One region of the Fictibacillus sp. b24 genome, then DNA from elsewhere that is predicted to be linked to it. Evidence: riboswitches for the same ligand, from Rfam matches in the RefSeq annotation. Region 1 holds a riboswitch; each other region holds the start of a gene.
What was found. Region 1 has a riboswitch for cyclic di-GMP ahead of QUF49_RS12710 (GGDEF domain-containing protein). Riboswitches for the same ligand answer to the same signal wherever they lie in the genome.
Positions count from the first base shown of each region.

Region 2: it holds a riboswitch for cyclic di-GMP, as region 1 does, so the genes downstream of both, QUF49_RS02320 (hypothetical protein) here and QUF49_RS12710 (GGDEF domain-containing protein) in region 1, are expected to answer to the same signal.
Region 3: it holds a riboswitch for cyclic di-GMP, as region 1 does, so the genes downstream of both, QUF49_RS02475 (anti-repressor SinI family protein) here and QUF49_RS12710 (GGDEF domain-containing protein) in region 1, are expected to answer to the same signal.

Region 1 covers NZ_JAUCES010000005.1:2,462,347-2,472,967, forward strand. Annotated here, with positions in the region: gene addA (helicase-exonuclease AddAB subunit AddA) at 1-1,193, opposite strand, end outside; gene addB (helicase-exonuclease AddAB subunit AddB) at 1,190-4,693, opposite strand; gene QUF49_RS12700 (hypothetical protein) at 4,984-5,139, opposite strand; gene QUF49_RS12705 (GGDEF domain-containing protein) at 5,630-6,703, opposite strand; gene QUF49_RS12710 (GGDEF domain-containing protein) at 6,794-7,738, opposite strand; cyclic di-GMP riboswitch class I at 8,058-8,147, opposite strand; gene QUF49_RS12715 (serine/threonine protein kinase) at 8,226-8,873, opposite strand; gene QUF49_RS12720 (hypothetical protein) at 8,970-9,329, opposite strand; gene QUF49_RS12725 (STAS domain-containing protein) at 9,652-10,482, opposite strand; gene QUF49_RS12730 (DUF2243 domain-containing protein) at 10,616-10,621, shown strand, end outside.
Region 2 covers NZ_JAUCES010000005.1:429,851-440,471, forward strand. Annotated here, with positions in the region: gene QUF49_RS02270 (hypothetical protein) at 1-439, opposite strand, end outside; gene QUF49_RS02275 (DUF975 family protein) at 696-1,355, opposite strand; gene QUF49_RS02280 (thiol-disulfide oxidoreductase DCC family protein) at 1,478-1,891, shown strand; gene QUF49_RS02285 (nucleoside hydrolase) at 1,967-2,914, shown strand; gene QUF49_RS02290 (hypothetical protein) at 2,936-3,409, opposite strand; gene QUF49_RS02295 (aspartyl-phosphate phosphatase Spo0E family protein) at 3,493-3,663, opposite strand; gene QUF49_RS02300 (transposase) at 3,898-4,458, opposite strand; gene QUF49_RS02305 (spore coat protein) at 4,885-5,475, shown strand; gene QUF49_RS02310 (YhdT family protein) at 5,661-5,954, shown strand; gene panF (sodium/pantothenate symporter) at 5,951-7,390, shown strand; cyclic di-GMP riboswitch class II at 7,614-7,696, shown strand; gene QUF49_RS02320 (hypothetical protein) at 7,730-8,218, shown strand; gene QUF49_RS02325 (YdcF family protein) at 8,305-9,039, shown strand; gene QUF49_RS02330 (PadR family transcriptional regulator) at 9,374-9,706, shown strand; gene QUF49_RS02335 (HAAS domain-containing protein) at 9,646-10,467, shown strand.
Region 3 covers NZ_JAUCES010000005.1:455,532-466,152, reverse strand. Annotated here, with positions in the region: gene QUF49_RS02500 (hypothetical protein) at 1-792, opposite strand, end outside; gene QUF49_RS02495 (zinc ribbon domain-containing protein) at 1,002-1,487, opposite strand; gene QUF49_RS02490 (hypothetical protein) at 1,888-2,313, opposite strand; gene QUF49_RS02485 (hypothetical protein) at 2,851-3,216, opposite strand; gene QUF49_RS02480 (NAD(P)H-dependent flavin oxidoreductase) at 3,577-4,551, opposite strand; cyclic di-GMP riboswitch class I at 4,761-4,847, shown strand; gene QUF49_RS02475 (anti-repressor SinI family protein) at 4,877-5,020, shown strand; gene QUF49_RS02470 (helix-turn-helix domain-containing protein) at 5,111-5,431, shown strand; gene QUF49_RS02465 (STAS domain-containing protein) at 5,624-6,667, shown strand; gene QUF49_RS02460 (hypothetical protein) at 7,506-7,808, shown strand; gene QUF49_RS02455 (NlpC/P60 family protein) at 7,868-8,521, opposite strand; gene QUF49_RS02450 (ABC transporter ATP-binding protein) at 8,722-9,435, opposite strand; gene QUF49_RS02445 (ABC transporter permease) at 9,432-10,598, opposite strand; gene QUF49_RS02440 (ABC transporter permease) at 10,568-10,621, opposite strand, start outside.

The DNA of each region.
Region 1 (10,621 bases):
TACTCTAATGCTGCATCTGAAGGAACAGGATCATTCATCGTTGATCCTTCACCTTTTAACACGTGAAGGCAATAATGCTCCAGATCACCAAAGTCTACAAGCGACTTTTCCCGCTTTGCTTCGCGATATCTTTGTCCAAACGTTTTTACTAAAGAAGAGAGCTCCTTGACGATCGGCGCCATCTCTTCAATGTGAACAATATAAGAATCAGGGTGTCTGTCGAAGTAATCTTCTTTTAGAGCGCTAGTTCGTTTCTTAATGGTGTCTCTCATCGATTTAACTTTATTCTTTAATTCTTCATCTACATCTTTTCCGCGAACAGCTTTTAACTTAGGCGAAGCATAGGTTTGAAATTCTTCGTAAAGCTGATTCCAACTATTCTTTGCCCCATATATTCTGTTAATAAAAGCTAGATCTTCTTGCAGCGTTTCTGCATAAGCAAGAGGACCTCCTGGGGCTTGAGCGAATTCAAGTGCTCTTTGCGCCAACGCACGCAGCCCTTCTACCTGGATCGAAATATCAGCCAGTAATTCTTGCGTCCAAGGAAGTTCATCAATAGAAGATGCTTGCACTTGGTACGTTTCGGCCATCTGATCGAGCCATCCGTCAGGATCAGGATGACTTCTTGCAAAATCATAAAGAGACAGCACAAGCTTTTGAAGTTCCATATCATTTCTGTCAGAACTGTACGCATCAACCACTTCATAAAAAATATGTTCTTCTCCCTTGCTGTACTCTTCTTCAAAAAGATCTTCAATCACTTCTTGACGAATAAGTTCTGCTTCCGTTTCTTCTGCAACACGAAAACCCGGGTCAAGATCGGTTTCATAATAATGCTTGCGTAGCACCTCAATACAAAATGAGTGAAGTGTAGAAATAGAAGCTTTGTTTATCAGATTCAGCTGTCTTCTTAAATGAAGAGAAGAAGGGTTTTGCGACAATTCTTTATCGATCGCTTCCCCTATCCGTTTTCTCATTTCAGCTGCTGCCGCGTTAGTAAACGTAACAATAAGCAGTCTGTCAACATCTGCGGTCTTTTCGCGGATCATCGTAATGATGCGTTCTACGAGAACTGCTGTTTTACCAGACCCTGCCGCTGCAGCAACAAGTACATTTTCGCCTCTTGCTTGAATCGCTTGCCACTGTTCATCCGTCCACGTGGCACCTTCAGGTTTAGGAATTAATGTTTTCAATTGAGGTTTCCTCCTTCCTCTTGCATTTTTTCTAAGATAACTTCATCTTTTTCAGGTCGAAGCTCTCTATATTGATTTTCTTCAAGCGTCTGATCAAACTGACAGACAGGTTTATACGAACAAAATTTACAAGGTGTTTTTTTCTTCATTTCATATGGCGAGATATCAATAACACCGCTTGTGATGCCTGCGCCGCTATTCACTGCCATTTTCCTGGCATGCTTTCTCATCGTATGAAAATGGTCGGCTGTAGCAACGGAAGAATGCGATTTGTGAAATCCTTTTTGTGTTAAAGCTACAGGGATGATGGAAGATCGGTCCTCCATCGTACTGTCCATAAGGTGAACGGCTTCTTGCTCTGCAAGTACAAGACCTTTCATCTTAAATTTCTTCAGCACTTCTTTTTCAATCTCTTCCACACTAAGAAGCTTCTTTTCATTTAGGATCGGATTATGAACATGGAAGTACAAAACACCTGCCGGCACGGATTCTTCGCCAAGCCAATTTTGCGAATGTGTTACAGCTACATCGAGATATGTTAACATCTGCAGTGCGATTCCATGATACAACTCAGCTAAGTTCAGTCCTGTTGAACTCGATTTGTAATCAATAACACGCATAAGAAGTCCTTTAGAGCTTTTTGCTGTGTCGACACGGTCAATGCGTCCAATCACTTCCATCGTTGTTCCGTTCGGTAACTTATAGATCAGCGGCGGCAATGTTCCGCCAGCTCCGAATGCCAGTTCAAGACCAGCAGGAGTAAATCCACTCGCTTTTGCATGCTGGCTTAAAATGTGTGAAGCCTTTCCAACTACTTCTTTCAACTTCTTTTTTATATAAAGATGACGGTTCGAACTTAAAAGAATCTCATGCTGAAGCTGCGGTGCGAGCAGTTCTACAATATCTCCTGCCAGCCTGTAACAATCACCTTTTGAAAGATCTCCCCAAGAAACTCTTCTTTGCTGAAGGGCATCATTCATCTGTTTTAACGCAGCATGAAACAGTTGCCCAATATCTGGTGCTTCGAGTTTGTACATTTGACGTTCTCTCAGTTTTAATCCATACGACATAAACTGTGAAAACGGACAAGACTGGAAAAGCTCCATCCTAGATATACTCGTCAAGATCTTTTCACCATACAGATCCTGTGATACTGAAGAGCTTAATGGTGCTTCACGGTTAAAATAAAACAGACTTGATAAAGCCCTTTTCGCATAATGGCCGTATTGGTCATTTGTAATAACCCAGTTGTAAACATCCCACCAAACGGTTGAGATCGGATACCCTTTTTTCCATTCTCTCAGCTGTGTGCTTAAAAAGGAGATGCTCTTTACAGGATGCTGCACAAAATCAATATCCTCGTCAAGAACTGGTTCATTTTGATAAAGCTCTTCCTTTAACTTCGGAAAAAGATCACGCAGCCGCTGAATAACCATTGATGGCTGAAGTGTCTTGCCTTCCTCATCTGCTAGTGCATACGAAACAAACACATGATCACTAGCATTTGTTAACGCAAGATAAATCATAAATTGTTCATCGAGCAGTTTCCTTCGTGATGTCGGCGCAAGAACAACTCCATTTCGTTCAAGCGCTTCTCGTTCGTCTTCTGATAACAAACCATCATCCTTTGGCTTAAGAGGAATCACACCATCGTTTACACCAAGCACGAAATTAACTTTTACGTCGGTAAATCTTGATCTCTCCATCGTTCCAACTAAAACTTGATCTAATGATGGCGGAACAAGGGCAAACTTCATGCTTTCAAGCCCCGTTTCAAGCATCTGCATCCATGTATCTTTTGACAGTTCTTCTTCACCCGTAAGTTCTACCATTTCATCAAGCAGACCTAACACTGCGTTCCAAACCTGGCCATGTTCAGATGCTGCCCTCAGTTTCCCTGAAGACTCCGCTTGCAGTCTTAAGCGCTCAAGTTTCATCGGGACATGAAGATCTTCTAAATACTGATAAAGGGTTTTACAATAATCTATAACACTTCTGCTGTTTGAAAGGCCTTTTGATAGACGACTTAGAGGAGACACAATCATGTCCCTCAAATCATTGATCAGTTGTTCTTTTTCGTCGTCGCGGCTTGTTTTACCGAAGTCTTCTGACTCAAACCCTCTAAATCTTTTATATTTCCAAGGCTTAGGATCTGTCCATCTCTTGCCTTGAATGCCGAGCGCTAATACATAGTTTTCGAGTTCGTCCATACACCTTCTCATCTCAGAGGTTGTTTTTCTGATCTCATCAAGCGGATAGAGCATATCTGTTTTAACCGCACGAAAAACGGCTTCATACCGCCAATTCTTTAAAACAACATCTAAAGAGGAACGAATGAGTTCAATGAGCGGATGATGAAGCATGGACTTTTTTTGATCCAGGAAAACAGGAATTCCATAGTCTGAAAAAACAGTCTCAATAAGTGTCTGATAGCTTCCAGCGTTTCGGACTGTAACGGCTACATCACGGTATCTATATCCATGATCCCTTACAAGCTCCACAATCTTTCTTGCTGCACCCTCCACTTCTGATCTTACATTTACAGCAGCTGCAACATGAATCCCATCAAAGTCCGATGATTGAACAGCAGGTCTCCTGTCATATTGCTCTTCAATGTGAGCAATCGCCCGAGAAGAGAATTTAGGATTTTCGCGAAGGAAGATCGGTTCTTCCAATTCCACATTTAGTTCTTTCGCTTGCTCAGTGAGAACTCCAATCGTCTTTTTTGTCATGTGAAATGTGTCTAGTTCATGCGGATCTGTATCTAGTTGAATGGTTTCATCTGTTGTAAGTGCAATCGTGACTTTTTTTGCATGTGCCATTAAACCTGCCACAACTTCGAGCTCTTGAGGTGTAAAAGAATGGAATCCATCTATGTAAATCTCGCTATTCTTAATACTCTCAGCATAAGGCAGCTTCTCTTGAAGCAGTCTTAAATAATCTTCAGAATCAAGATATTTGCCAGCGAGTGCTTGTTCAAGTGCACCTGAGATGATGCTGAGATCTGAAAGTTTGTCTTGAAGCACCTTCTTGTTATTCTCTTTTTGACCTAAGGCAGTGAGCGTTTCCGCGTTCCACGTAAGGTCTTCTGAACTCACACAATAACGTTTCAGCTCTGTTGTCATGAGCTCAAGCAGTTCGTAAAATCCGCTTTGTTCTGATGCTTTTTTAAATATTTTCAGTTCTTCTCTTTTGTGTTCAATAATTTTCCGAAGCATCATTCTTATGCCTGTTGAGGTGATATGCATTCTTGTCATGCCCCCGGTCTCACCAAGAACACGCCAAGCAAGTCTCGAAAAACTAAACACTTGCGCACGCATCATACCAGATAATCCATGGGTGGATGCAAGCTTGTATTCTGATTGAAAGGTCATCTGATCTGGAACTAGATAGATGATTGGATTTCCGGATGGATTCTCTTTAAGTTTTCTTTGAATCTCCATAAAGACAGAGTGGGACTTTCCGCTGCCGGATCGTCCCAAGATATATTGCAAACTCATTTTGTTCATCCCCTGTTCCGTACATATATTCTGTTTCTATTATCTCATAATCTAGTAGGACGGCAAAGGCTCCTATCCTCAAAAACGAGTACTTACAGCTGGTATTTAAAGGATAGCTTTCTTAAAAGAAATGTTTTTGTGTGACTACATAGTTGCTCTGGAAGTGGTTGATCTCCGTTTCAGACGCTCGCTTTCCGGGAGGTGCGCGGTGAGCCACCTCGGCGCTATGCGCCCTTAGGTGTCTCACCTGTCACACTGATCCCCCAGGAGTCTCGCGTCTTACACTACAATCAACTTGTCAGTGATGTCTTAAGCAACAATATTTTAGGATTGTTGCTAGTTGGAAGTTCATAAGTTGGTTGTAGCTTAATATTGCCGACTTCTACGGGACAAACAGACAGTTCAAAAAGTTCAGCGCCGACAAGCGGGCCATCCAGCAAAATCATACATATAAAGTTTTAAGTGATGATGAGCAAAAGGTGGATGGGCTAGCAAAGCGCACTTTGCTCATGACGGACCATTTAACTTTTGACCTGGAGGGGTAAGCCACTGCAACTAGACAGGTCAGACACTCGAGAGTGAAAACATACGAATGTGGCTCACCCTCTGCTTCGCGGAAAGCGAGCACCTGAAACGGAGATCAACTTTCAAAAGTAACAATGAATTCTTTAATATGAACACTCTGAGGTACATGCGAATAATTACTTTCTAGCCTTTTCTAAACGATTGTTGCTTCGTTGAAAAGTTGATTGTAGTGGAAGGTGCGAGACTCCTGCGGGACAGGTAGGCAGGTGAGACACTTAATGTGAAACATACGAATGTGGCTCACCGCCTGCCCCGCGGAAAGCGAGCACCTGAAACGGAAATCAACTGCTTCTTGGCTTTATTTCATAGTACTAACCCTTTAAAATGAGCCAAAATAAAAAAGGAAAACCGCTACATCATTAGCTGATTTTCCTCCATTTTGATGGTATCCAGTTTTAACGTGTTTCTTCCTGATGACTTTGCTTCATATAAAAGCATATCGGCTCTTTGGATCATTTCGGCAGGCTTTTCACCCGTTTTATAAATAGCTATACCATAACTCAATGTTACTGGTAACGGTTCGTTTCCGATGGTATAAGGAAATCGCTTTAAGTGACTATTGATGGATTCAATCATCTTTTTCACTTCATGTTGGCTAGCTGTATGCAAAATCCACGCAAATTCTTCACCGCCATACCGATAAGCTTCACCGTCTTTAATAGAGATATACCGTTTAAAGGTTGCTCCCACGAGCTTTAGCACTTCATCTCCAATCAAGTGGCCATGCTGATCGTTAAAATTTTTGAATCGGTCAATGTCACAAAGGACAAGAGTGAAAGGCTTATTTTGTTTTGTTTTTTCTAATACATCTTCTTGAAACTTTCTGTGGTTAAGCAACCCTGTTAAATAGTCTTGTTCGGATTGAAGCTGATACATGTTTTTCTCAAGATAGTGCTGTCTTTCTTTAGATGCGATGATACCGCCATATAATGCAATCAGCCACAAGAAACAACTCTTCATAAAAAATTCAAAGGAAGCCATAGTGTCCTGATAGCCACTGTCTGTTATAAAAAAGAACATCAGGGTACTAAAAATTGCTGCTCCTAAAAGGAAAGCTCCCTTCAATCTCCAATAAAGAGCTGCATGAATGACAATTAAATAACCGACTGAAACAAACGGACTTTCTGCTCCTCCAGACAGCTGCATGAGCCAAGCATAAGCTATATAGTCAAAAACAATGCCACCCCTTGTAAAAAATCGGTAGTACACGGATTTTTCATGGCATTTATGTAATACGATTTGCGTTGAGGTCATATATAGTATTCCGATCGCCAATAGCAATGGAAACGTATCTGTTTCATAGTTCAATACATTTGAAATAGGAGGATAGTAAAATATAGGGATGCAAAGAACTAAAAAGAACCACCGCAATAAAGAAGATATGTTTTCAGACCGGTGTTCCGTTATTACAAACCATTCTCTCATGTAGTCATCTTCCTTCACGCTATGCTATATTAGGAAATTATAGCACACGGTTCCTGTATTTTACATAAATCAATTTTCATCATATTTTTCTTACGTTTCGCACGTTTTCACTTCTCGTTTGTTCGTATACATTCGTTCGTCAGCCAGTTGAAGATAATAATCAATGTTTTCACATGCATCTGCAAGAAGTTCTATTGCACCGTAAGCGAGTGAAATAGAATTGTTCCAACTCATCAATTGACTCTCTATCTTTTCAACAAGGATATACGCTTCCGCTTCTGAAATTCCCGGTAGAAGAAATACAAATTCATCTCCTCCAAATCTAAATCCGGAAAACAATTTTAAGCGTTTTGAAAGCTCAGCGATCTGTTGAAGGATCTCATCTCCAGCAAGATGCCCATACTCATCGTTTATCAGTTTAAAGTTATTAATATCAAACATAACGAGTGTTAACGGCAGTTTAAGTTTGTGCGCTTTCTTTAGCTCTTTTTCCAAACAGTCATAGAAGTAGCGACGGTTATAAAGGTTGGTCAACGGGTCACGAATACTTATTTCTTTCAAATCTTTAAATTGCTCTGCTGAAAAACCGCTTAAGAATCCAGTAACTGACCGATGTGATATACGGTTCCATCTGTCCAACATGAAAAGTTGAACAACATGCGATTCATTTTTTGCTTCTTTTTTTACTTGCTGCAGAACAGATTCACTGACGCTATTAGTAAAGCAAGCAAGTGTCTGATGCGGAATACGCTGATGTCTTAAAAAATGAATACCAGACCGAAAAGCCTTTTGTTCAGCTTGTTTTAAAAATAATTCAAAACGTTTTTCCGGCAAAAAAACCGCATGAACGATACCCCGTAAAAACTTCACTAATATTTTTTCGTATTGCTCAACAAAACCGTTCAGAAACGTATGAAAGTCATCATATTGTCCGAGATGCTCTTTGTGAGTATGTATCATGGTTGGAATAGACTCCATAAATTTTGAAAACAAGTTTCTTTTGAGTGTGCGCAAGTCTAGTTGGAAGTTTTCCATTTCTGCAACCCCTCAAATCCTGAAAAATTACATACAAAAAGCCATTACCCAAAAAGGGAATGGCTTTAATTAAAGTTGATAGGCATCGAATCTCTTTGTCAGTTTTGTTCATCCGGTGCTCATGTATTCGTATACATTCCGCTCCTCTGAACTTCACTTCCTCGACCTTCTTGCCTCTCAAGCATTAATACAATGTTGATAGACATTGAATCTCTTTGTCAGTTTTGTTCCTAAGTGGTCATGTATTTACAATAAATACACATCTCTTAAGAATATACCTCCCAGATCCAACAGCTATCGAAACATTAGTCCGCTTCCCTTTGGCAACCGGCTGCCATTGCATGTCTCACCATACTTTAGGCCCATAGCTTTGCGTCCCAGCTTTTCAACTGGTTTGCCCTTAATAACAAAGGTTTCTATTGATTTATAGATATTATATACTATATAGGTAATTTTAGCCAGTGTTTTATATGGGTATTTCATCCTATTATTTGTAGTCTTTAGAAATTTTTAACATCCTATAGTACCTATACCCTACCCGTACAACATTTAAAACAAAATAAGGAATTTTTACAGGGAAATGGTAAAGTGTCTTTTTGTAAAACTTAAAATACGCTTTACGCAAGTCTTTCCATTTGCGGCAATCTTCCTTTTTATAAAAATCAGATACATCCACAATAATTCCTCTATTACCCGAAATCATCACATTCTTCCCATGTACATCGCTAGGCTGCAATCCCTTTTCCGTTGCATAACTTAAGGCTTGATCAATATCAAAAATCACATGTTCAGGTATTTTAATTCCTTTATGCACACAGTCATAAAGCGTAATACCTTGGATTCGTTTTAAAATCAAGAACCTACTTTCCGTGTAATAACAAACAGAAAACCCGGGATGATCGCCTAAACGTTCGTATACTTTCTTCTCATCCAGCAGACCGTGTTCGTCCCTGCCATAAATTTTCACGACATAATCGGGATATTCTGGATGTAAAAAAACAGCCGCGTAATTACCGCAGCCTAGCATCTGCCAAGGATGTGGTGTATTTACCGGACATACCGGATCAAACGGACTTTGGCTCTCAATCATGATTTCACTGTTCAATTGTCTGGCAAGCTGAATAAAATGTTCCATTCGGATCCTCAATTTCTAATGGTCTACTATCATCATATGTTTCTGCATTCATTGTATACAGTTGGCATGAAAAAGGAAACCTGAATGTGTTCTGGCTTATTCCGCTGTTACATGAAGGTAGGAGAGCATAAGCGTTTCGGCTTTGTTCTTCAAATGAACGTTCGGGAATCGCATAATTTCACGGTACCCTCTAATGAAGATCTCGTATTCAGTAATATCTGCTTCACGCCTGCCATCCATCACCTTTATTCTTCTTTTTCGGAGTTCAACTCTAACATCATATAGATCTTTACTAATTTGATTCATAATCTGTTCGATTAATGCGACATATGGCTGCCTCAACTTTAATGGAGAGCCGTTAATAATTTGCAGGTCCCGATTAAACACTGTGAGTAAAATCGGATACATCACAAATTTCTCAATGAGCGAACGCTCTTCTTCGCTTCCGTATTGCACGACAATTCCTCCAATCTTAAGAAGGCGAAAAACGAAATTGTACAGATAATATATTTCTTATGTGAAAAGTTCGGATTTCTTTTCTAACTGAACAGTAGCCCTTAATTATGTCTCCGTGAAGTGAGTATGGAATGATCATTCGGTGAGAAATATTCCCTTTTCGCGAAAGGTAAATCATCTCCACCGCAGTCCTTTCCTGGATGCATCTTAAAAACATGCTAGTCATGAAGCAACCTCCTTTTTTATTTATTATATGCGAACAAACGTTCTTTTTATACAAGAAAAAAATACCTATCTAATAAAAGATAGGTATTTTAGATTTTTATTTGGTTTGAAGACCGATTCCCATTGCCTCTAGCTCTTGATACAAGTTACCCGCAATGGAAAACCCTTCGAAACTGATCCCCAATGATACTACCGTCTGCGCTAATTCAGGCCGCATACCGCTTAACGTAACTTTTACACCGAGGAGCTTAAGTGAATTAATCACTTTAAATAAGTTATGAGCTACCATCGTATCGATGACTGGTACTCCAGACAGATCGATAAACAGATGCTCAACTTCTAGTTCCATACATTTCTGAAGTGATGTTTCCATAATTAACTTAGATCGGTGAGTATCAATCGTTCCAACAAGAGGAAGAACAGCGACGGATCTCGTCAGTCTAACTACTGGAACAGAGAGTTCTTCAATGGCTTCTCGGGCCAATCCGAGTACTCTGTTATTGTTTTCTACATAAGCTACACTAAAAGCATGAACGGTTTCATCTAAAAACGGATCAATGATTGACGCTGCTTTTAAAACAGTATCGGCTGAAAACTTTTCATTGTTAATCTCGTTTCGGATAAAGTCCCACAGCACGATCCGATAAAATCTCGTACTGTTTAGTGCGGTATCTAAAGGCACTTCATACTCAACCGCAAGTTCGCCATTCTTCCTTCCCCACTTGATAAACCGTTCTTCGCTGGTTTTAAAATCTTCATATAGTGCTTCTCCAAAATATGTGAATAATTCTCCACGAAGTTCTTTCACAAAATCTGTTAGAACGGGCGGATTTTCACCATGCTGTACTCGAACCTCATCAATCTTCTTCGCCAGATCATATTTACTTTCAATGATCTTTTTCCCCAATTCTTTCAATTGGCGCTCCATTTTATCTATATCCCCCTATATAAACAAAAAATTATTGCATACCTCCTACTTATATACCATTATTAAATGGATATAAAACCTATTTTCACAAAAAACATGTCGTAAATTGTTGATAGTTTAGGAAGGAGCTACTATGAAG
Region 2 (10,621 bases), 2.0 Mb from region 1:
TGAGGTTGGAGTCGGCGGGCTGAGTGCCGAGCGTCATAAGTGTGTCTTGCATTGAAAGGAGCGAGAGCGTTAGGCCGATGAAGGTTCCGAGCACACCGAGAATGATGGTGAAGGACGGAAGCTGGTTGAGCAGTTTTTGTATATTTCCTACCGGTACTCTGAAAATTCCGAGCAGCGGAATGCGTTCGTTGTATAGGTGCTTTTCGATAAGCGCTTGTGTGTTAAGCTGCGGCACACCAGCAAGATGAAATTGCTTGTAATCCGATGTGACACGCTGCAGCCAGTGAGAGTAAGGCTGCTGATCTTTGTTGTTCTCGATCTGCTGCAGCTCTTTGCTCCATTTGCGAAAGTGGTAAGCCGTTTGCGTATATCCGACGATACCCATAAATACGAGAAACCCAATGACCCCGACGACGATTACAGTAAGTTGATCCATCATGCCACCCCTTAGATGTCTTGTCTGATTGTCCTTACTGATAGATATGTCCTAGGTGCGGGAAATATTTAGGGAAATGGGGTCTGGCCCCAAACAAATACAAAAATCCCTGTTTTGTCCATCTGATATGGACAAAACAGGGGCTTATTCTTAACCTTATTTAATTCTTCAAAGTTCCGTTCCACTCTCAGTACTCCACACACTCAATGCCATCAACCCAACAACCTAATAGGACAGCAAACTGCTACCTCTCTGAAATTTACGCCTCTTCTTGCTGTCTCACCAAATTCTCGTAAAAAGCAGCATAGGACGCGGTGATGTAAGGTGAAAGCCAAAGGAATCCGATCCCGAGAGTAAGTAAACATAGAATTCCCCAGCCGATGAAGCTTAGTTGCAGGACAAAAAATCTCCACTTATACCCGTCCATCAGCTTGCGGCTTTGTGTGATTGCTGCGTTAATGCCGATCCCAGGGTGGTCTCTTAATACAAAATATGTTTGCGAATACGAGAATGCTTTTATAATTCCTGGTATCACAAGAAGAAGTGTCCACAGAAACATGTACACCATCATCACTAAATACGTTCCGAGAATTCTCAAGTACATACTGATTTCAGAAAACGCTTGGAGGAGGCTGGAAAACTTAATCTTTTCACCAGTGCGAATGACCGATAAAAAGGTCCATAAATATCCGATATATAATGGCAGTAAAACGAGTGTAATGACAAATGTACTTACAGCAGGTCCATCGACACTTTCAGGCTTGTTTACCCATGCGGTAAAGCCGCCACTTAAATTAATTTCAATAATTAACGGGATGAAGTAATAAATCGAAGCAAATAGCAGAGTTAATAATGCTGCTGCCCCCCATTTTCCTTTTAGCTGCAACCGAGCCTGTTGTTTGATTTCTTTATTTTTCATGATGCAATCACCTTTCTAGATCTGTCCTCTAATTATACTACGAGATGTAAGAGAGAAAGATGATATTGATAGGTATTAATAGTAAGATTGAAGAAAAGGCACTAGTAAAAGGAGGGGTGGATGTGGAGAATTTGGAAGGAAAAGAGGCTGTTCTTCTTTTTGATGGAATATGTAATCTTTGCAACACGAGTGTGCAATTTATTCTCAAACATGAAAAGAGCAGTGTGCTAAAGTTTTCAGCCATACAATCAGAAGCAGCGCAAAAGCTGCTCTCTCGATACAATATAGATCCTGTGCATACCAATTCCGTTATTTTAATAAAGGACGGAAAAGTTCATACAGAATCGGAGGCTATATTCGCCACCTCTCAGTTTTTAAAATTTCCATTTAACCTTGTAAAAGTTCTCGTTATCGTACCAAAGCCCCTTCGGAATTTCTTTTATAAAAAAGTAGCGAAAAATCGCTACAGGTGGTTTGGCAGAAAAGATAGCTGTATGATTCCAACGCCTGACCTAAAAAATAGGTTTTTACAATAGTTTTTACTACCAATTTTCATAAGACAACATATCGCCTAATAGGATAAAACAAAAGCCTAAAAGGGGATTCGTGCAATGGGACAAAAAGTGTTGTTCTTTGGTGATGCTGGGATTGATGATGCAGTCGCCTTAACATATGCCTATTTGAGCGAGGAAATAGATATCGTAGGGGTTGTTGCGGACTATGGGAATGTGTCCAGAGAGCAGACGATTGCGAACGTACAATATCTTGCGAAAGTATTCAACTTCCCAAGTGAAGTGAAAATAATCGGCGGAGCAGAAGTTCCTATGACAGGGGAACAGCCCATTTTTTATCCTGAAGTTCACGGAGTTTATGGATTAGGACCGATAGAGCCCGAAACGAATAGCGGAGTGATCGAAAATTTCTTTGAGATTGTGAACATCATCGAAGAATATCAAGGTGAGCTTATCATTGTAAATGCCGGCAGACTTACTTCACTCGCAACGATGTTTATTTTGTATCAATCGCTTATGAAAAAAGTAAAAGCCTATTACATAATGGGCGGAGCTTTTTGGGTTCCTGGCAACGTGACGGCAGTGTCAGAAGCAAACTTTCACGCCGATCCCATCGCAGTAAGGATAGTTCTGCAATATGCGGAAAACGTAACGATCATTCCCTTGAACGTAACAGACAGGGCGCTTGTTACCCCAGAAATGGTCAACTATATTGATTACAAAGGTAAAGCACCGATCATCAAACCGGTGCTGGATTTTTATTATAATTTTTATAAAAGCCGCAATCCAGGGATAGTAGGAAGTCCGGTTCACGATGCAATCACCTTACTCGCGAGCATAAGGGAAGATATGTTTACGTATAGAACGCTCCCTGTACATATTGTGCTGCAAGACGGTGACACAGCGAGAGGTCAGAGTATTGCAGATGTCAGGCCGTATATTCAATTTGGCGAACAAGAAAAAAAACATCGCATCGCGTTTGATTTCGATTATAACTACTTTTTCAGAGATTTTATGAGCGTGATGACGGGTGAAACGTTTAGATGATCCGGCAGTGTATACAAAATTTTAGTATGTAATAGTTTTTAGCCCTATTTTTCTGTTGTTGAATAGGACTTCTATATGCTTTGGAAAAGGCTGCTGCTCAAATTCTAGTAATAACGTATCTTTCGCATCCGCATCATGATAGGCATCTTGATTATTTATTCTAATCTGAAGTTTATCTTTTTGGGTCACTAGAGTAGCCTTTGGATAGCTGTACAAGTTTCTGCTGTCGTTTCGGTCAAAATAAAAATAGATGGATTTCTGGCTATCTGTTTTCGGGAAGAAGTGATACGCGCTTCCTTTTTCCAGTGTTGAACGGGTAATTAACTTGTGAGTTTCAGGTGAAAGGTTATTTAGCTCTAATTCCTGAAAACTAATCTCGTTTGGCCTAATGATAAAATATAAGGAAAGTAAAAATACTATAGAAATAGCAAGGGATACATAGGTTTTCGTTTTCAAAGTATTACCCCAATCAGCGGTTAAAAGTTTAAGAGTCAATCAAGCAATAAAAAACCGAGCTTCCTATCCATGCAGACAAGACCTCGGTTAACTTTTGAATTAAATGTGTGTATGCGTAATATCTATGCGCAATCTTTTATTTGATCCAGTTTGTTTAATTTCTCATCTAAAATCTGACTTAACTGAACAAGAAGCGGATCTGCAAGACTATTAACCTTTTTGCTTACCTCATACATGGTCGTGCGAATGGCGTCTATCTCTGTAGTTAAGACAAGAGCATTGCTTCGGCTCATGGTCCATTCCCCCTCTAATATAATAACCACTTCTGCACCATTAATATCGGTAAATCTTGTAAATATTATATACCATATTTTGTGTCAAGTCTATTATTTTTTTACACATATAGGGGGACAGACCCCATACAATTACACATTCGCCGATTTTGTCTTTCACAGAAAGACAAAATCGGCTTTTTCTTTGCTGTGACTGACTTTCTTTCATTGATAGAGTGTAATTTTACATCCGATTTACAGCTCAACTGCTGGTGATATCTTACTTTCTACGTAATCTCGATATTGAGTTTTTGAATCTTGAAAAAGTCCAAGGATGGTTGAGGTGTCTACGAAAGGGCATACCGACTGGGTCACATAATATCGGTAACTGCTCCAAGGGTATTCGAGAGGAAACATAACAAGGTCTGCGGCCACAGGGTTTAAATGAATGTAACGGCTCGTATCTAGAAGGTACGAACGTTCTTCGATCAATTCTGCTCCGTAGCGTCCTTGAAATACATGACCAGTTAATTCATATTTTTTGTTGAAGTACATGGCATACGTTTCATTTAGTTCTTTCATGAATTCTCCAGGTGGGGACTTGCTGCACAAAATTTGAAGGTGCGTATGGTTTGTCATGAGGCAATAAGAGAAGAGCTCGACAGCGTGCTTTTTAACACAGTGACTTAAGATCTTTAAGTAGCGATGGAAATCGAGATGGGAATAAAATAGAGGTTCCCTGCGGTTTCCGCGAGTCGTCACGTGATAAACAGCATCAGGGTACCAAATGCGGGGTGATCTAGGAATAATTTTCACCTCCTTTCAGTTGTACTTCTATTCAGTTGTACTTCTATTATACTTGCTGATAGCCGTATGTGGGAAATGGGGACTGGCCCCAAACAATTTATTTCCCTTATTGTTTTTGAGTAAAACCCCACAAGGAAGTGGGAATGCAATCGGTTCGAATCACTCCTTTTCGCAAAGTTATACATTTTCCGAAACAAAATCCACAATGTTTTTGTCGAAAGTACAGCCTTTATAGCACTTCTTATCAAATTTCCCCGGAAATTTTTCCGATAAATTAGCTCGAAAATGAATATCTACCTTATATCTACACAAAATAACCCCGTATTTTATTTAACGGAGGTATACATATTGAATCCAAATCAACCGAATCAACCCAACCTGAATCAAAACCAGCAGCCAGCAGCAACTAACAGTCCCGAATTCATCCATCAAAACATGCAGACTGGTCAAGTACCTGCTCAGCTCAATCATGGCGGTCACGAGATGTTTGATGTTCATGAAATGCTGAGTGGCATAGTTTCTACATTAAATCTATACACGATGTGCCGTGGCCACGTGCAGGATCCCGAATTGAAAACAATGCTGAACAGCCATTATCAGCATATTTCAAGAGAATACAATGCTTGTGTGCAGGCTTTTCAAACAGGAACAAATCCAGCTCACAAAACAGAGTCTTATATGATGAAGCAAGACAATGACTTTGTATACGGATTAAAACCAGCGCAGCCTAAAAAACCAATTCAAGGTGTGACCGAATTAAATGATGAGTCTGTTTCATCCCTCATCCTAGGAACATTAAAGTCCAATGCATCGTTACGAGCGATGGCGACCTTAGAAGTTACCAATCCGGTGATGAGACGTGTTTTAGCAGACGGAATCCCGAACTGGATAGAGATGGCTTATGAGCTGTCAATTTGGCAAAATAAGCATCATTATTATCAAGTTCCACAGCTCAACCAACAGGATATGACGAGCATGCTGAACGCTTATGCCCCATCACAACAGACACAACCACCGCTTCAATAACTCTATAATCATATAAAACGAGCTCCTTAAAAAAGGGGCTCGTTTTATATTGTCACGAAAACAGGGATATCATGAGTAGGAATAGAAGAATTCTTTAAAGTCGAAAGAACTCGACAAGGTGAATTGAATTTGCCATAGTAATGAGTGGACTTATTTTACGTATTGAACTCCAGGGGGGGTAAAAAATGAAAAAGCGTATCGACTGGCGATACAGAGTATCAAATAAAGAAGCCATTATGGGTACTGTGCTCGCTATCTTAAACTTTATCTGGTGGTATGCGTTTGCTTACGGTCTAGGTGGACGCCCTGTTAAAGAATACACATACATACTCGGATTTCCTGCATGGTTTTTTTACAGTTGTATTGTAGGATTTGTAGTTTTTACTGTTTTGGTATATATCATGGTGAAGTTCTTTTTCAAAGAAGTTCCGTTTGATACAGAAGATTCAGAGCCAAAAGAGGAGGGCGATGTTCGATGAACTGGGATGTGATCCTTCCTTTAGCGTTCTTTTTGATCCTTGTTTTTCTAGTTGGTATTTACACCTCCCGTCATATAAAAAGTGGACCTTCTTTTTTACAAGATTATTTTTTAGCAGGCAGAGAACTTGGCGGCTTTGTGCTCGCTATGACGATGGTTGCCACTTATGGCAGTGCTTCAAGCTTTATTGGAGGTCCCGGTGCTGCTTATCAATTAGGGCTTGGCTGGGTATTGCTCGCTATGGCGCAGCTTGTGACAGGTTATTTTACACTAGCCGTCCTCGGAAAAAAGTTTGCGATAGTGGCTCGTAAGATTAACGCAGTTACGCTTATTGATTTTCTAAAAGCGCGTTATGAAAGCAAGTGGGTCGTCATATTGTCAGCGTTAAGCATTGTTATCTTCTTGTTTTCAGCGATGGCTGCCCAATGGGTGGGCGGAGGAAGGCTAATCGAGTCGTTCACCGGGTTATCCTATACAACAGCCCTATTTATCTTTTCGGGTTCTGTCCTCGTTTATGTTATTGCAGGTGGATTTCGAGCTGTCGTGATTACAGATGCGATCCAAGGCGTTGTCATGGTGATCGGGACGGTCATCATACTAGCAGGAACGATTATAGCAGGTGGCGGAATAGAGAACATTATGGGGGAATTAAGAGCGGAAAACCCAAATCTCATTTCGCCGTTCGGCTCGGATCAATCCCTTACACCTCTTTATGTTTCGTCATTTTGGATTTTGGTTGGTGTGGGTGTCGTAGGATTGCCGCAGATTTCGGTTAGAGCGATGAGCTACCGAAACGCAAAAGCCATGCATAGAGCGATGATCATCGGAACGTTCGTTGTAGGGTTTATCATGCTTGGCATGCATTTAGCGGGTGTGTTTGGAAGAGTAGTCCTCCCAGGGATCGAGGTTCCGGATAAAGTAATGCCTCTATTGGCACTCGAGGTACTGCCAGGGTGGTTGGCAGGTATTGTCTTAGCTGCGCCGCTTGCTGCTGTTATGTCAACGGTTGACTCTGTGCTACTGCTCGTCAGCTCAGCAATTATAAAGGATGTTTATATCAATTACATCAAGCCAGATGCAGAAGAGCAATTTGTAAAAAAACTAAGCTTCGGAATCACAGCTGTAGTCGGGTTAAGTGTGTTCGCGATGGCCATTCATCCGCCAGACTTGCTGATCTGGCTCAATCTCTTCGCATTCGGTGGATTAGAAGCAGCCTTCATTTGGCCAATTGTTATGGGGCTGTATTGGAAAAGAGGAAATGCCAACGGAGCGATCGCATCTATACTCGTTGGAGTAGGTTCTTATATGTATTTGCACCTGAACTACCCGAACCTATGGGGCATGCATACGGTTGTAATGCCAATCGTGCTATCCTTCTTTGCCTACATTGTGGGGAGTTTCACAAAGGGGGACAGACCCCAGACAAATACATTCTAAACGACATTGTCCACTGGAGGTGGACAATGTCGTTTTTCTTTTCTTCTCAAATGGAATTCAAAAAATGGGATTTATAATAATTACCCAAATAATTACCACCAATACAAAACCTATAATAGAATCTTTAAATAAAATCCTACTAAAATGAAAATTTAGTAATAACTTACTAAATACCCATTTACAGTGAATAGAGCTGGTGGTAATTTAGTATCAGAATATAATTAGATAGTGTGGAGCTGTGAAGGTTGTTCTGTATGTGGGCGCTTGGAACAACTGAAGCTAGTAGCGCAACCGACCGCTTTCTTTATGCGTTCTATATAAAGGAAGGGGTATTTTGTTATGGAAATCTCTCGAAAAGAAAAATTCAGTGCAAAGAAAAAGGCAACAAAGAAATGGCCTAAAATTGTTTTAGCATCAACTTTGGCATTAGGCGTGGGTTCAACATCTGCATTTGCTGCAAAGCCGGAACTTGCTGATTATCTCTACAACCAGATCGTTTCGTTCACTTACAAGCCAGAAATAGATCAAGCTCTTCAGGATGAAGAAAAGTCACTATTGAAGAATCTAAGCACAAGCATTGCTTCTATCTTCTCAGGTGCTAAACAAGAGCTAGAAGATGAGAAACAAAAGATTATAACAAACAAAAAGACTGAAATACAGTCCCACTACAACAGTGAAATGGCTGAAGTTACAAAGAAAAAAGAGGAAGCAATGACGAAAAAGAAACAAGAAATGAATGACGCTGCTACTAAGTCAACCACTGAAATAAAAGCTAACATCACAAACGAGATTGAAAAAGAGATTGAAAAAAACAAAAACACGAAATAAATTTCCAAGAGCGGAATCTTCATTCTCCGCTCTTTTTCTTTTTCTGATATCCTAGAATATAGAAATAGATGAACGGAGAGAAATCTATGAAAAAACTATTTTTAGCACTTAGTATTATTTTTCTCGTGTATGCAACGGCTATGCTCATCCAAACGACCAACATGGACATGGGTCTGGCGGTTTTCTTCCTTTTGGGTGCGCTTTTTTTCGTCATCTATTATCGACACAATATGGCAAGGCAACTTTTTCAAACCTACAAAAAAACAACCGTGACGATTATTGTCCTATGCTTACTTTTTGCTGCCACTCTAGAAACTCTTATTCTGACATCTGCTAACACTGACCCGGGGAAGGTCTCAGGAAAAATAGACTCCATCCTCGTTCTTGGCGGCGGTACAAAAAACAACCGACCTGGTGCTGTTCTTAAAGGAAGGCTAGATCAAGCACTTGCTTATGCCGAGAACCATCCGAATGTTAACTTTATCGTGAGCGGCGGGCTTGGATTCGGAAAAACAACGAGTGAGGGCACGATCATGAAAAACTATTTAGTAGAGAATGGGATTGAGCCTGAACGCATACAGATTGAAGAAAAGGCTACAAGTACGTACGAAAATCTTTTATATACGAAGGAAATGATTGGTGCCGATCATCAATTGTTAATCGTAACGAGTGATTTTCATCTTTTTCGAACAAAGATGATTGCAAAACGTGTTGGAATTGAAGCAGAGGGTCTTGGGTCACCGCTCAGAATCTCATCTGTTCCTCAGGCACACGTACGAGAATATATGGCGATCATAAAGAGTTATTTTACCGACCGTTAAAGGAATGAGGCTAACGATTATGGATAAAAGTAAGTATCATTGCTGCGCGACATGTATAAATTTCAAGCCGGAAAAAACGAGCCAAGGTATGCGATATCACTGCGTACGTCTTGGTTTTGAGACAAAACCACAGTACCAGTTCAATTGCTGGGATCCGAAACCTCATGTGGTAGAGCTTATGAAGAAAGAAAAATAAATGTTGGAATTATTTTACACAAATACCTTGCAATACAAGTTAGCTCTGCATATACTATTGGTATATCTTGTAATGCAAGACATTCTTTTTTTATTCAATACCCTTGCAATACAAGATAGTGAAAAGAGGTGCACCTATTTGTCGAACACTCAAATGTTAAAAGGGATTCTCGATGGTTGTCTTTTAGCCATTATCCAAGAAGGTGAAGTATATGGCTACGAATTAGCTGAAAAGCTGGAGACTTACGGATTTCAACAAACGAGTGAGGGGACGATCTATCCGCTTTTAATTCGTATGCAGAAAGAAGAACTCGTAACCACAACGTTAAAGAAATCAACGGCAGGACCAAGGCGAAAGTATTATTCACTTACGAAAAAAGGTGAAGAAGAGCTAGAGGCTTTTATTGAAAGATGGAGTCAGTTATCCCGCTCGGTGGATCAAATTTTAAAAAAGAAAGGAAGCGGAAAATGAATGCGCCAAAACATACGTTAACGGCAGAAAGTCAGGATTTTTTAGATAACTTAAGACTTTATTTATTCTCAAGTGGAAAAAAGGACGATGAGATAAATGAAATCGTAGAAGAATTAGAAGATCATCTGATGGAAGCGGAAAAGCGCGGCAAATCCGTTCAGCATATTGTCGGAAGCTCGCCAAAAGTATACATGGAGCAGCTATCAGAGGAGATGTCGTTTGACTTTAAATGGTTATCGTATTTTCCGGTGATCGTACTAGGGGTCTTTGCTTATGTGCTGTTAGGAGATGCCATCAGAGGCGGAGTGCAATATTCGCTTCTTCAAGTCATCGGATATCCTGTGGCATGCTTGCTTCTAACTCTGTTATATTTGAAAACCTTCAAGTTCTTAGCTAGCCGAGAGCTTTCTAAAGTAAAAAACGGCGTAATCTTTTTCTTGTTAGGAAGTTTACCGATCGCATTCTTTTTAGGGCTTTTACTGGCAAACAAAGCATACAAAACGCCATCAGTAATTGACCTAGGAACAACAGGAAATATAGTGGCAACAATACTTGCAGCTGGAATCTTTATCGGAATCGCTTTATGGAGCAAAACGTGGTTCACAATTGTCATACCTCTCATGTTGTTTGTGCCTGAATTTTTGATTGGCCTGACTTCACTTGAAAAAGAAACGAAGGGAATCATGACGTTATCGATTATGGTTGTGGTGTTCGCAACCTACTTCGCTTTCACAGTAAAAAAATCCAAGGAAACTTTATGATTCTAAATGAGAGCTGATTCCTTTTGATCAGCTTTTTTTGTGATGCAATCGCACTTGCATGTTTACATCAAACACGCCACTTGCACTGAAAAAGCTTACAATGTTACATTGTGTAAGGCTTTACACAGCGTAATAGTGGAAATACTGTTGATAG
Region 3 (10,621 bases), 2.0 Mb from region 1:
AATGGATTCACCATAACGGTATGAATGGGATAGATTTCCGAAGCTTTTAAAAGACCCTGGCTGAACAAGTGCGCCTAATCCTGCAAAAAGGGTACCAAGCACAAACCCATTAACAAGTGCACCAAGGAAAGAATAGTTATTATCAATTTCAATTGCTATCTTCGCAAACTCCTCGTCGATCTTTGCATCATAAGAAAAGCCGCTAAATAGTGTAGCTAATGCCAATAGAAGTCCGTATACTGCACCTAGGATGGCTGCGGCTTTTAATCGCTGTGATATCGTATCGGCTGCATTTTTTTTAGCATAAAACAAACCTCCTGCAAACAGAGCAAGAAATGGAACGATCAATAGGATGAAAGTGCCTGTCGCTGTTTTAATATTCATGCCTACATCAAATTCATCGTCCTCAAAGCCACTGCTGCCTTCTACACTTGCAGAAACCTTTGAGTCTACCATGTTCGACAATAGCACGTAATCGGATGCACCGATAAAAGGATCTGGTTTAGTCACATCTGTTTCATTCTCTAGCTCTTCAAAAACACTATCTAAACTATAGGAGTTAATCCCTTCACTTTTTAGGAACTCGTTTATTTGATCAGAAGCGATTTGATTAAGTAGCACTGAAAACGCAATCAAAATTAGGAATGATAAAAATGCTCCGAGTGCTGCAGTTTTTACTTGTTTTGAATGGACCACAGCAGTTGTTTTTTTATCTTTAATTCTGGAAAGTCCTATCGAATTTATGACATTTTCTGCTGATTGAACCATGTCTTTTTTATATGTAAATCTCAATTGGTTCTTTCCGCATGAATGACAATAATTTGAGGAAGATTGCCCTGATGCACCACATGAGGAACAGTAGCTCGAGTTCTTTTTTGTAAGTGAACCATTCTTATTTTTTGCACGATGCAACTTGACACCATCTTTAATGCAATAATTAATAGCATCATTGTTTAGATGACCACAGCTGTTGCAATACATTCTGATTCCTCCTTCTGCTATCAAATCTTATTGCCGCAGCACCCACAATAATGCGAATCGCCTGGATTCAACTCTTTACACGTATCACACTTAAGCGTGTAATCATCCTGTTGGTCTTTGTTACGACTTTCTACTTTCTGTCCACATCCTCCACAAAACTTGGCATTTGCATTTAAGTGTACCCCGCATTCACATGTAAGGTCGGTTTCCGTTTTGGCATTCATCTCATTTATGGTTTTGTTGGTTTCATACATTAGACGATCTTGGTCAAGAATAGCCTGGGCTAAGCCTGTTAAACCTGCAAGAGTAATTTCTTCTTTTCTCAGCAATTCATATGTTTGTTCACCAAGAGCAACAATTAACTCAAGACGTTTGGCAGCTGCTTCTGCAGAATTTTTCTTTAACTGTGCAACCTCCTGCGCTGTTGCAAGCTTTTGTTTCCCTTGTTGTAAACTTCCTTGGATTTTAGTAAGTCCATCCCCTATTTTCGCTTGTAAATCGGACATAAAAATCCTCCCCTTTCCATTGTTTCACCGACTTTACATGGGTCGGTAGATTTTAACCAAGACTTTAGTATGATTATGTATTAAGTTGGTAAAAAATGTATGAAAATTCTTATGCGAAAAGTGTCAAGATGTGGCTCACTATATGTCAGCGTAAGACAAAATTAAAAAAGCTTGCAGTAAATGAAATGCAAGCTCTTCTTTGTTTAACTATTTATTTCAGACTAAGAATTAAATTTGGGCATCATCCATATCTTCGGGAAGATCGATGAAAAATTTGAACGATGCAGTATATAGTTAATACTATAACGGACAGCTAAACATATAGAACTTTTATAATTGTTTTCAACATAAAAAATTCCGCAGACCTATATACGCCTGCGGAATGATAGAAATTATTTTATTAACGTGCAGTTTTTCTAAACTTGAACACGAATCCGATGACGAATGAAACAATCGTCATGATAAATAGTGCTGTAGTAATGGTAGTAACACCAGCATTGATGTTTAGTGCGTGATAAACTTGGGCACAGATTCCAAATGGAATAGCGAAGAACAAGAATACCATACCGAAAACTGCATTTTTTGCATTATAGAGTTCCGTTTTATGCGCAACGTCTAAAATTTTCAAACTTAAAATCCAAAACGTACTCGTTATTGACCAGAATAGAAGTATAGAAGAAATAAATGAAGTTGATGTTAATCCCATAATTCGCTCGAAGAACAAATTAATATTTCCCCATACCATGACTGTTTGATAAAGCCCCAATGCGAATAGTGCTGCTAAGAAGATAAAAGCAAATCCAAACCCTGAAATAGTATGTTTCATCCCCAAATATACTCTCCTTCCCTAATTCCAATAAAACGAAACCTGATTTTCAAATTATTTTACTATATTTTTCAGAGAATTTAAACCCTTTTGTACACTTTCAATAAATTTCATGTTACTAAATCTATTTCTATACGAAGGAGATGTTTATTGATTGAGTTCATTTTTTATTACCAATGACCCTTTGAATACGTTTATATTTAAGTATGGATCAGGGCATTAAATTTAAAATTTGATGTGTTACTTATCCTAAATTTTAAGTTCCGTTAATCAACAAAAGTTGGTGGATAAATTAAGGCATAAAAAAGACCAGACATAATCTGGTCGTATTTAATGTTATTTGCATATCTATAGTTCTATTTCATCTGCTAAAAAGCTTACAAATTTCGATTTACTCCCCAAAAGAGAACCCGTGATTCTCTGGAATATTTATTTCTATACATCGCAAAAAAGCTTTAGCCTCACCAAATGAGTTCATTTTGAACTAAAAAAAGATAACTCGTAATCTATCGGAGTTATCTTTTTTGTTTTTTTGTTTTAAGAGAAAATTTTCTCTTTTTTATTCATGATTAGATCAAGGTTGCTCTGTAATAACGCAGCTTTCTTTAAGATTCCTTCTTCAAATTGTTCAATTGTTGTTTGATCGCCATTACTTTTAACTGGCTCAACATCAATAATATCTTCTAACTGCAAGCGAGCAGATGAATCACCTTGCTCTAACTTTCTCATGAAAATAAATGTATCCATATCTCGATAATTTAGTTCAATTTCAATTTCTATTTGGTCATTTGTATATAAGAAGGTTGTCTTCCAGCTCCCATCTGTATCGACCGGTTCAGAAAATCCATAGTCTTGTATTAAGTAGTTAAAACTTTCTTCCGTAATGGATGAGAATAAATTCATGGTAACACCTCCAATTTTAATGGCTGAACATACATTTGTATTATTGTAATGAAGTCCTTATAGTTTACACGGTTTATTCACATAAAGATAATACTTATTACTTTCGCTCTCTACGTGTGTACTCCTCTTTCATATGAAAATTAGATAATAAAAAGTTATTAGGAAAGGACACGGCATATGCCGTGTCCTTTCCTGGTGGACGAATGTGTTGTTTTTGTATTTGTTTGGGGTCAGACCCCACATGTCCAAATTGGTATCAACCTTCAAATTGAATACAATCACACTCACAAAATCCATTTTCATCCAAATTCACGTTTATCCACAGGGAATTTGGGGGATTAGTTCTAAAGGACTAAGACTCTATTTAATTAGTATGTTCTCTTCTTTTATTTGCAATGCCTGGTGATACTCAGCCTTCAAGTCACCTACAACTTCTTTTATAGAAGAGATTTTCTTAACACTTCCAACACCTTGTCCCGCTGACCAAATATCTTTCCAAGCTTTTGCTTTTGATTCAGAGAATGAAAGGTCTATGGAATCCTTTTTCATCATGTTTTCTACATCAAATCCTGCCTTTTGTAATGAAGGAAGCAGATAATTTCCTTTTATTCCACTGATCGCGTCTGTATAAACAAGATCTTCAAGTGTAGAGTTGATCAACATCTGACGGTATTCTTCACTTGCGGAAGATTCTTGTGTCGCGATAAATCGCGTTCCCATATACACGAGGTCGGCTCCAAGAATTTTTGCGGCAAGGATCTCCTCACCTGTAGAAATTGCTCCAGCTAGAATCGTCATTCCATCCCAGAATTCTTTTACGGCTTTTAAGAATGCAAATGGATTTAACGTACCACCATGACCACCAGCACCACTGCATACTAGTATCAGCCCGTCAATGCCAGTTTTTGCAGCTTTTCTTGCATGATCCAGTGAGATAACATCTGAAAATACAAGGCCACCATAGTCGTGAACGATTTTGGCTACATCACTTGGGTTTCCTAATGACGTAATGACAATGGGCGGCTCATACTTTTTAATGAGTTTTAAATCTTCTTCAAAACGCTTGTTGGTACGGTGAACGATTAAGTTTACTCCCCACGGCGCAATTTTGGCAGATGGGTCTTCATTTTTTGATGTTTGAAGCACTTCTGAAATGTGCTTCATCCAATTTTCTAAAAGATCGGAGGTTCTTGCGTTCAACAAAGGAAAGGTTCCTATAATACCATTTTTACAGCTCTCAATGACCATTTCTGGACTTGAAACTAAAAACATGGGGGCATTGATGACGGGTAAACTGAGTTGATTCGACAAATCTAAAGGTAATTTATTCGACAATCTGTTTCATCCTTTCCGTATCCTTGGTTTGTTTCAGTTAAGTTCTAGGAAATATCTTCAACATAAGCCCCATCATTCCTTTAAATTTGTTTTTAGGGGGTAAACAAAATTTTATAATATTACATTTATGTTACAGTCATTTTCTGACAACATTTTCTTATCTGCTTGTATATAATCAATTTGTGTTAGGAACTTATACCTACTTATCCTTCAGTAAAGGGCAAACATTCTCGAAAGAAGTGGGCGCAAAGCCACGGGTCTAAGGCTAAGATAGCTATGATCGCCGGGTTACCTGGATAACATATACTTTCTGGAGGGATTTTTAGTGGAAAATACTTTGACATTGGATCACGAGTGGATTGAGCTAATGAAAGAAGCAAGAGATCAGGGTTTCACTAAAGAAGAGATTATTCGTTTTTTACAGAATCCCCAGCTGATTGCAACAGAATACGTTGCACAAGAAAATTAAGTAGTAAACAGGTCACAGAATTTATTTACTTCCCTATTGTTGAAAGATATAATAAAGGCAAATTACTACTTAAAATGGGGATTGCAAATGATGATTGGTGAACGTGTAAAAAAATACCGCACTGAAAAAGGGCTCTCCATTACAGCTTTAGCTGATAAAGCAGGGGTAGCAAAGTCTTATATAAGTGCACTAGAACGAAATATCCAACAGAATCCGTCTATTCAGCTTCTTGAAAAGATTGCAGATGTGCTGAATATATCTGTAGATCACTTAATCAAACAGGAAGTTGATACACAAAGCCTAGATCAAGAATGGGCCAACCTAGTAAAAGAAGCTATGGGTTCTGGTGTAAGCAAAGAGCAGTTCAAAGAGTTTTTAGAGTTTAATAAATGGAAAAACAAACAAAGCTAACCACCTGATTGTAATCAGGTGGTTTTTACGTGTAGTTATGATTTTTTTGGTGTCTGCGTGGAATGGACAAAATGAGGGTTTGTCTTTGTTTGGGGTCAGACCCCCTTTGTCGAAAATATATGTTTTAAGATTAATTAAATAGGGTAAATGAATTGGGTGTCTATTATTTTTTTGCCTATGGAGGATTTGTTTATGAATCAGACGCCGAATGAATTATTGAAATCTCAAACCAGTATTGATATTAATGGTTCATCTTTTCTTTGGGACACAGAAAAAGGTATTTTTAAATTTGAAGGCGCCGACGTTTTGCTGTTTTGGACTGATTCAGCGTTCAAGGTATTTCTGGACTCAATTGAAGAGATTACTGGCGAAGGAACGGCAGACCTTGTTTTTGAGACAGCTGGCTATCGTACTGGACTTGTCGTAAGCGATTTTTATAAAAAATCAATGGTTTCTATAGAAACATCTTTTGAATCATTGCCCAACATTTATGCTTCTGCTGGTTGGGGAAAAACGTTTATTGATGTAGATGTGGAAAAGAAAGAAGCGGTTATTACCATCTCTAATGGATGGGAAACAAAAGTTAAGAAGGCACAAAACAGCACGCGTATGGGCCGATTCTTACCTGGTCATTGGGCTGGCGTATTTACAGGTCTGTTTGATACAAACATGTGGTACGAAGTTTTGGAGCATGATCTTACCTCTGACTTTCTAAAAATACGAATAACAGAGTCAAATATTACGCCAAAAGATAATATTCGTGAACTTGTTCAGCGTGAAGAACAAAATGAGATCATGAAGCTTGAAGCAATGGTTGAAAATCGCACGCGCGAGTTAACTGACCTTATTCGCGAGATTTCTTCGCCTATTATTCCAGTAACCGATAATATCGTGGTTATCCCGCTGATCGGTAAATATAATGAATTGCGTTCCAAAGATATGCTGGAACACACTCTTACTTCTCTACCGCAACATCGCGCTAAATTTGTAATCCTGGATTTAACCGGTATAAAGTCCATAGATTCAGAGATGGTAGATATGCTGAATAAGCTCGTATCCTCTGCCCGGTTGTTCGGTATGGAGACGTTGTTAGTAGGTATCTCACCAGAATTGAGTATGGAAGTAACAAAACACCAATATTCCATTGGGGAAAGTACATATTTTAGAAACCTGAAGCATGCCATTCATTTTGCTTTTGCTAAGGAAGGTATGTTCATTCAGGAACCTAAAAAATAGATTCAAGCCACACCGTGATAGTTGCGGCGTGGCTTTTTTTTTGGTTCTCATGGGCAATTTCTCTTGTGTCTATGTGGAAAGAACATATTTGTAATTTTTGTCTTTGTGTGGGGTCAGACCCCGGGTCTGACCCCACACACCACATGTCCCCATTTTTTTCAAACCCCCATCATTCGTCTAAGCAACTTGTCTCCATCTACATATGATATACAGAAACCGAATTCAGATAGGAAATCGGTATCAATTTGTGAGGTGAACGTTTAATGTGTTACAAGTGCGGTAACTTCGACCACTGCAAGTATAAGAAAGAGAAGAAGAAGTCTTGGAAGAAAGAAGAGAAAAAGCATGATCACAAGTGTGAATCTTCTTCATCTTCATCCTCCTCTTCCTCTTCAAGCTCTAAGGTCTTGAAGTGCAAGAAAGTTAAAAAGAAAAAGCATCATTGCTGCTGCGATCCTTGGGCAAGAATCTTGTTCTGGGGTTGTTAGTTAAAATAAATAGTAGCCCAGTCACTTGGGCTGCTATTTTCTTTATGATTAACTTTTTAGTGAGCTTCACTCTGAAATTCCTCTGATATATCTTTTATTCAAAAACAATCCCAATATAAATTAAACATGCAAAAATATAGTTAAAAGCACCGTATTACAACCGATAAAAGATAAAAAGGATATATATTTATAGAGTTCAACAAAAACAATATCAGTAGTTATTAAAATTTTTGTATAATATTCGTTTGCCCAATACCTAACCCGTACTTTATATAATATTCACCATAATTAACATGGCTAGCTATAGTAATCGCTATTTACACTTACTTTTAACGACGGAGGTATTTTTTATGAGTAATCAAGTTGGAGTAAAGTTTACCTATTACCGGAATGGGACAACCATATCCCGAATGACAGACTTTGAAGATATGCAAGAAGTTATCAATCATGGTTTAGAAAGTGTCGCATTAGATTGTATACAAGAGGTATTCTGCACAACGGGGCTTGATTTAAATCAGTTATCTTACCCACATACCGCTACTCGCTTTTGTTTCTTTTCAGAGTTAAGTTATGACGCGGATCAAACAATTACCGAGGGCAAGAGAAAAACAGTATTAAATAATAGAAGTAAAAAGAGAGATTTGGTTTATTAATTCATATCATAGACATAAAAAAGAGGAGTGACCTAACAAAAGGTCATCCTCTTTTTCGATTATAAGCGTTTCGTCCCGTAATAACGTGGTCCCCAATATGAATTGTTCATATCAGCGATTGTTACACCCGTTGATGATCCAGCGTGTATGAACTTCCCGTTCCCAATATAGATTCCCATGTGTGAAGCGCCTGGCTCGTACGTTTCAAAGAATACAAGGTCACCTACAGCTTGTGTTGATACTTTATAACCTGTATTTGCCCACATATCTTTAACTGTACGTGGCAGCGTAATGTTGTGCGAGTTTTTAAATACATAGTTGATGTATCCTGAACAGTCAAAACCAGATGGTGTTGTTCCGCCCCATTTGTAAGGAGTGCCTTGATAACGTTTTGCGTATTCTACTAAATAGGAGTTGTTAACGTTATAGACTCCTAGTTTGTTAAACGTGTTGCGACCAGCGATACCGTCAGCTGTTAAGCCCTTAGCACGCTGAAAACTTACTACGGCACTCTTTGTGTAGGATCCATAATACGATGTATATGAACCGCTATATGTAAAGTATCCTTTATCGCGCAATATTGATTGTAATGTTTTTACATCTGAATGCGTCATTGTTGGACGAAGTGTTTGATCTCCGATATTTGCAAATGCCTGAAGTGGCGACAATAATAAAGTTGCTCCTAAAACTGATGTTGCTATCCATTTTTTCATTATTTATCCCTAACCCCTTTAATTTTCCAAGTAATCTATTATTATCCTACTATATAAAAAAGAGGTTGTGTTTTACGGTTGAGTTACGGAAAATAGGAATTTGGTCCATCTTGTCAAACTAAGTCGAATGAGCTTTATTTGATATTTTAAAATAAAAAAAGGATTACTCTCACTTATGAGAATAATCCTTTGCCAAATTTTTAACCCACTATCTCCCCAAGCGTCTCCGCAAAATTCTTTGATTGCGCAATCGACCCAAACTGCCTTACTTTTTGTTTGGATCCGTAAAACAGCAGCTCACCTTCTTTTAAAATTAAAAAGGAGGTGCATAATGTTTCAAGCTCTTGCGCGTCGTGGCTGGAATATAGGATGGTCTTCCCTTCCATTCCAAGCTCGCGCAAATCATTCACGATTTCCTGTTTTGCAGAGATATCTATTCCTACTGTTGGTTCGTCCAAAATCAAAATCTCCGGGTCATGCAGCATCGCGATCAAGATGTTAAGTTTTCGCTGATTACCGCCAGACAGATGCTTCACTTTTTTATCCAAATGCTCAGCAAGCCGCCATTCTTCACAACGTTTCATCCATCTTTCTTCAGATGAATTGTTCGCTAACTTTCCAAAAAATCTTAAATTCTCTCGCGTTGTTAACTCATGATACACGGCAATTTCTTGCGGTACATATCCGATTTTTTGACGGATCGCCTTTTTCTCTTTTTTCACATCTAATTCATCGACCTCAACCGTTCCGCTTGACGCGCTCATGATGGTTGCGATGATTCTAAGCAACGTAGACTTTCCAGCGCCGTTTGGGCCTACAACGCCGACGGTTTCTCCTTTTTGAATTATGAAATTGATATTCTTTAAAACTTCTTTTCTGCCAAATTTCTTTGTTAGATTTTCTGCAGCAATCAAGCGTTGTCACCTGCCTTTATCGTTGAAAGTCCGTATAAGATAATGCTGATTCCTACAAAAACAAGTGGGATCAGCAGTGTATCCTGGTGCAGTGATGATATGACCCAATATTGAGGGGTCCATTGTGCGGCTCGTTCTAAAAAGCTTGAAAGTTCGTCACTCGGAAAAAAGGTTCCGCTTAATAGCGATGTGGCGAGCACAACAAAAAGTGTAATCGCCTGCCATGTGCGGTTGGCGTGAACAAAATAGGCGAAAGTCAAGGATAGCGCATTTAAAAACAGCACATATCCTATGAGCGCAAAAATTACCGCTCCGTTTACCTCGAGTTCACCTTTCCACCAGCCAAAACCACATAACAGAACCAGAAGCACAAACTGTAAAATCAGCACCCCGAGGGCATTACCGATCCAATACACAGAAAATCTGCCCACCGAATATGGGACTCTTGAGCGCATGCCTGAATTGCGGTCTTTGATTGGCCAGCTGTTCCATAAAAAGCTGAACAGCATTAAGAGGACGAGCATTCCGGGAATATAGATTGAAGCTGCGGATCCGGTCTCAGCCGTTTCGGCTTTTTCACTCGTGACGCCGACTTTGTAATCAATAGTCATGAGCGGTTTTGGCTCCCAATGTTTGTCGCTAAACGCCCAAGCATCTTTCCAGACGGATGCTTGTTCTGCGGCATTGAGATTTTCGCTCTTTCCGTACGTTTTTAACACGGTGTTCGCGCCATACGAATTACTCGACAAACGTTTCACTTCGCTTGCAAAAATTTCGCGCACTAAGCCGTGTGAAATAGTACCGGTTGAGAGCCACATGGTCACGAGTCCGTCTTCATCATTTTTCTGAATTTGATCCATAAATCCTTTTGGTATGAGAAAACCGATTGCCGCTTTTTGCGTCTCGATTTGTAGACGGGCTTCGTCTTCGTTACTCACACTTACAGCGATCGCTGGATTTTTACTCACTCTTTCAATAACGGTTTTGGAGTATTCTGTAGCATCCTCATCCACGATTACGACAGGGATTTTCGTTGCGTTCGCGGTCTTTTCAACAGACATGTTTAAAAAACTCAGCAATAGGACGGGAATCAACAAGCCGATCCAGCTCAACGGACTTTGAAGCAATAATTTTATACGTGTAAAGGCAATTGTCCAGACCATGGCAACCTCTTCTTTATTGTAAT